2 regions of the Streptomyces sp. NPDC059373 genome follow, and region 1 is predicted to be linked to the other one. Evidence: riboswitches for the same ligand, from Rfam matches in the RefSeq annotation. Region 1 holds a riboswitch; the other holds the start of a gene.

Region 1 (2,382 bases):
GACACCGACCAGACGGCCGGGCAGGCTGCGGGCGAACTGCGCGCGCACCGCCATGTATCCGGCGTGCGGGCCGCCGAAGCCCATGGGTACGCCGAAGCGCTGGGTGGTGCCGACGGCGATGTCCGCGCCCAGCTCGCCGGGCGAGGTGAGCAGGGTCAGCGCGAGGAGGTCGGCGGAGACGGTGACGACCGCGCCGAGGCCGTGCGCCTGCTCGATGACCGGCTTGAGGTCGCGTACGGCACCGGAGGCGCCCGGGTACTGCAGCAGGACGCCGAAGACACCGCGCTCGGCGACCTCGGCCGGGATGCCGTCGGACAGGTCGGCGACGACCACCTCGACGCCGGTGGGCTCGGCACGGGTCTGGATGACGGCGGTGGTCTGCGGGAAGGTGTCGGCGTCGACCAGGAAGACGCCGTCCTTGATCTTGCCGACCCGGCGGGACAGGGCCATCGCCTCGGCGGCGGCGGTGCCCTCGTCGAGCAGCGACGCGCCGGAGGTGGGGAGTCCGGTGAGGTCGGCGACCACGGTCTGGAAGTTGAGCAGCGCCTCCAGGCGGCCCTGCGAAATCTCCGGCTGGTAGGGCGTGTAGGCCGTGTACCAGGCCGGGTTCTCCATGACGTTGCGCAGGATCACCGGCGGGGTGAAGGTGCCGTAGTAGCCGAGGCCGATCATCGGGTGCAGCACCTGGTTGCGGTCGGCCAGCGAGCGCAGCTCGGCCAGGACGTCGGCCTCGGTGCGGGCGGCCGGAAGGCTCAGTGCCTGGGCGCTCTTGATGGCGGCCGGCACGGCGACGGCGGTCAGCTCGTCGAGCGAGCCGTAGCCGATCTGGGCGAGCATCTTGGCCTGGGCTGCCCGGTCGGGGCCGATGTGGCGGCCGGCGAAGGGAATGCCGCGCTCCAGCTCGGAGAGTGGGATGCGGTTGGCGGTCATCTGCGGAGGCCTCCTGGTCTGACGCACTGGCCTGACTCGATTGGGGCCTCCCCCTCTGTCATCTGAACCTGAGAGCTTCACCGCCCCGCGCGAGCGGAACGACTTTCACCGTCGGTGAGGCAGCGCCCCGAGGACGTCAGTGTCCTGAGACTCTTCCTGCTTTCCAGAGTGACCTCACCCATGCGGTACGGATGCCTGAGAGATTCCGGGGAGGAGTTGCTCCTTCGGCGCCCGGCTTGCCTGCACTGCCGGGACTCTCCCGCACGGGGTCTGCGGCCGCTGCCAGCCTACCAGCGCGACTCCCGACGCCGACATGTGACAGAAGGTGGCTTTCGTGACTAAATAGGATCAATTACGAGCAGTTGGAGGAACCGTGCAGACCGGTATCGATCCGCGCAGCCTGATCGGCCGCAGGGCCTTCGACATCAACGGAGTGAAGATCGGCACCGTCGACGAGGTCTACCTCGACGACGCGACCGGCCGGCCCGAATGGGCCGCCGTCCGGACCGGCCTCTTCAGCCGTGACGCCTTCGTCCCCCTGGAGCCCAGCGAGTTCGTCGAGGACCACCTTCGCGTCCCCTTCGACAAGGCCCTCATCAAGGACGCCCCCGACTTCGGCGTCGGCCGCCACCTCTCCCCCGAGCAGGAGCTCCAGCTCTACCACCACTACGGCCTGGAGGTCCCGTTCCCCGACGGCACGGCCGACCACGACTTCGGCACCCTGGCGGGCGAAAGCTGAGCGGCGAGGTCACTCCGACCGCCGTACCAGTGGCAGCGGCTCCGACGGCTCCAGGTCAGGCGCCTCCACCGGGAAGGTCCGCACCCTTCCCGGCACCAGCGACCACGGCTCCTCGAACCGTACGGTGACCCGGCCGACGCCACTGCCCTGCACCCAACCGGCGCCGTACACGGCATGCCGTACGTCCTGCCCGGGCAGCCAGCGCCGGATCGGCGCCGGCTCGTCCGCCGGGGTGGCCGCCACCGTGGGGCTGTCGATCGCCTCGTCGGCGGCCACGGCCTCCGCCGCCTGGGCGAACAGATCCTCCTGGGTGAAGTCGGCGAGCCCCGAGACGCCCACCCCGAGCAGCCGGACCCCGCCGGTCGTGTCCACGGCCTCGATCAGCCGCCCGGCCGTCTCGCGGACGACCGCCGGGTCGTCGGTCGGGGCCCGCAGCGTCTCGGAGCGGGTGAGCGTGCTGAAGTCGAAGCGCCGCACCTTGATCACCACGGTCCGCCCTGACCGCCCGGCGCCCCGCAGCCGCTTCACGCACCGGTCGGCCAGCCGGTCCAGCTCGGTCCTGACACGTATCCGGTCCGTCAGGTCGACGTCGAAGGTGTCCTCGACCGAGATCGACTTGTGCTCCCGCTCCGCGACCACCGGCCGGTCGTCCAGGCCCGCGGCCATGGCGTACAGCGACGCGCCGTGCGCCTTGCCCAGCAGCCGTACGAGCT
Region 2 (2,382 bases), on a different contig from region 1:
GCTCCCGCGGTTGCCCCGCAGCTCAACGCGCCGCAGATCGCGGAGACCGCCGAGAGCACCGGCTGAAAGAAATCCCGCACCGTGGCCCGGGCCGCTCAGCCTTCGCAGTCGAACGCGATGGCACCGAGCGCCCGGGCCGCGGCGCGATCCAGCAGTACCGCCGACACGCACGCAGCCGGCAGCTTCCCGGCCCGCGCCGCCGCCACCAGCCGCCGCGTGGCCCTGCGATGCCTGGCCATCGCGTACGCCGACACCCCGCGCCCGCGTGAGCGCTGCCCGTCCCGGGCGGCCTCCTCGGTCACGTCGAGCACCAGCAGATGCATGCCCCGGCCGCGCACTGCGGCCTGCCGGGCGAGCCAGTTCCGTACCCACGGCAGCGTTCCGCAGTCGTGGACGACCACGCTGTCCCCCGAGCGCAGTGCCCGCCGCATCCCGGCGTAGTGCGCGATCCGCACCAGCGGGCGGTAGACGGTGTAGGGCAGCCGCCGCGGCAGCCGCGCCGCCCAACGCAGCCGTACGTCCTGCGAGTCGATCAGCCGGGCGTCCTTCGCGCGCCGCATCAGGGTGCTCTTGCCGCCGCCGGGCAGGCCGGACACGACGAGCACGTCGCCGGCGGGGTAGCTGAGCGTCCGGACGGCGAGTCCGCGCAGGTCGGTCAGCCGCCCGGGCCTGGTCCGTGCCGGGACCCGAACCGCCCGCCGGGGTGCGGCCACGCCCCTCGCTGTCGCGTACGAACCGCTCAGACCCACCGGCACAGCGATCGCCCTCCCCGTCCCATATCTTCAAGAAAGGGTAATGGGGAGACCAACAGCTTCCTATGAGCGCGTCGTGATCGGGACGGGGCCGGGACCCCGCCGGGACACGATCGCGACAAGACCCGGAGCGCGTGCAATGATGGCCGCTCAATCTCATACAGGCCGTTCGAGGCCGCGCGGGAGAGCCCCGACCGGGTGACCGGAAGGGCGCCGAAGGAGCAAGTCCTCCCTTGAATCTCTCAGGCACAGTTACCGCGCGGACGAGGCACATCTGAAAAGCGGGCAGCCCCTCGCGGTGCGCTGCCCCACCCAAGGTGCAAACCTCGGTCCCCGTCAGGGGTCCAGGTGAACCTCTCAGGTTCCGATGACAGATGGGGAGGAGTCCTCGCCACGCCTGCCTTCTGGGAGCCCCGTCCGATGATGACGCCGACGCCTGCCGCCCCCCGCCGTACCGCGCTCGACGCGCTGCACCGCGCGCTCGGCGCCACGATGACCGACTTCGCCGGCTGGGACATGCCGCTGCGCTACGGCAGCGAGCGCGACGAGCACAACGCCGTACGCACCCGGGCCGGGCTCTTCGACCTCTCCCACATGGGCGAGATCACGGTCACCGGCCCGCAGGCCGGGCAGGCCCTGGACCACGCACTCGTCGGCCACATCTCCGCGCTCGCGGCCGGCCGGGCCCGCTACACCATGATCTGCCAGGAGGACGGCGGCATCCTGGACGACCTGATCGTCTACCGGCTGGACGAGTCCGAGTTCATGGTCGTCGCCAACGCCTCCAACGCCCAGGTGGTGCTCGATGCGGTCACCGCCCGGGCGGCCGGCTTCGAGGCGGACGTACGGGACGACCGGGACGCGTACGCGCTGATCGCGGTCCAGGGCCCGGAGTCGCCGGGGATCCTGGCCTCGCTGACCGATGCCGACCTGGACGGGCTGAAGTACTACGCCGGGCTGCCCGGCACCGTGGCCGGCGTCCCGGCGCTGATCGCCCGCACGGGCTACACCGGCGAGGACGGCTTCGAGCTCTTCGTGGCCCCGGCCGACGCCGAGAAGCTGTGGCAGGCGATCACCGAGGCGGGTTCGCCGGTGGGCCTCGTGCCGTGCGGGCTGTCGTGCCGGGACACGCTGCGGCTGGAGGCGGGGATGCCGCTGTACGGGCACGAGCTGACGGCCGCGCTCACCCCCTTCGACGCCGGGCTCGGCCGGGTCGTGAAGTTCGACAAGCCCGGTGACTTCGTGGGCCGCGAGGCGCTCCGGGCCGCCGCCGACCGGCCCGTCCGCAAGCTGGTCGGCCTGGTCGCCGAGGGCCGCCGGGTCCCCCGGGCGGGCTACCCCGTCGTCGCCGACGGCAAGGTCATCGGCGAGGTCACCTCCGGCGCGCCGTCCCCGACCCTGGGCAAGCCGATCGCCATCGCGTACGTGGACGCCGAGCACGCGGCGCCGGGCACCGAGGGCGTGGGAGTCGACATCCGCGGTACGCATGAGCCGTACGAGGTCGTCGCGCTTCCCTTCTACAAGCGCGCCCGCTGAAACCCCTCAACACCCCTTTCACGAGCACACCACCGCATCCAGGAGAATCAGGTCATGAGCAACCCCCAGCAGCTGCGCTACAGCAAGGAGCACG

Evidence for each region. Region 1 has a riboswitch for glycine ahead of gcvP (aminomethyl-transferring glycine dehydrogenase). Riboswitches for the same ligand answer to the same signal wherever they lie in the genome.
Region 2: it holds a riboswitch for glycine, as region 1 does, so the genes downstream of both, gcvT (glycine cleavage system aminomethyltransferase GcvT) here and gcvP (aminomethyl-transferring glycine dehydrogenase) in region 1, are expected to answer to the same signal.

What each region holds. Positions count from the first base shown of each region.
Region 1 covers NZ_JBHYXC010000073.1:9,440-11,821, reverse strand. Annotated here, with positions in the region: gene gcvP (aminomethyl-transferring glycine dehydrogenase) at 1-930, opposite strand, end outside; glycine riboswitch at 979-1,102, opposite strand; glycine riboswitch at 1,104-1,202, opposite strand; gene ACFXJ5_RS40025 (PRC-barrel domain-containing protein) at 1,304-1,669, shown strand; gene ACFXJ5_RS40020 (DNA polymerase IV) at 1,679-2,382, opposite strand, start outside.
Region 2 covers NZ_JBHYXC010000026.1:27,374-29,755, forward strand. Annotated here, with positions in the region: gene ACFXJ5_RS28410 (hypothetical protein) at 1-66, shown strand, start outside; gene ACFXJ5_RS28415 (AAA family ATPase) at 96-713, opposite strand; glycine riboswitch at 923-1,020, shown strand; gene gcvT (glycine cleavage system aminomethyltransferase GcvT) at 1,176-2,288, shown strand; gene gcvH (glycine cleavage system protein GcvH) at 2,343-2,382, shown strand, end outside.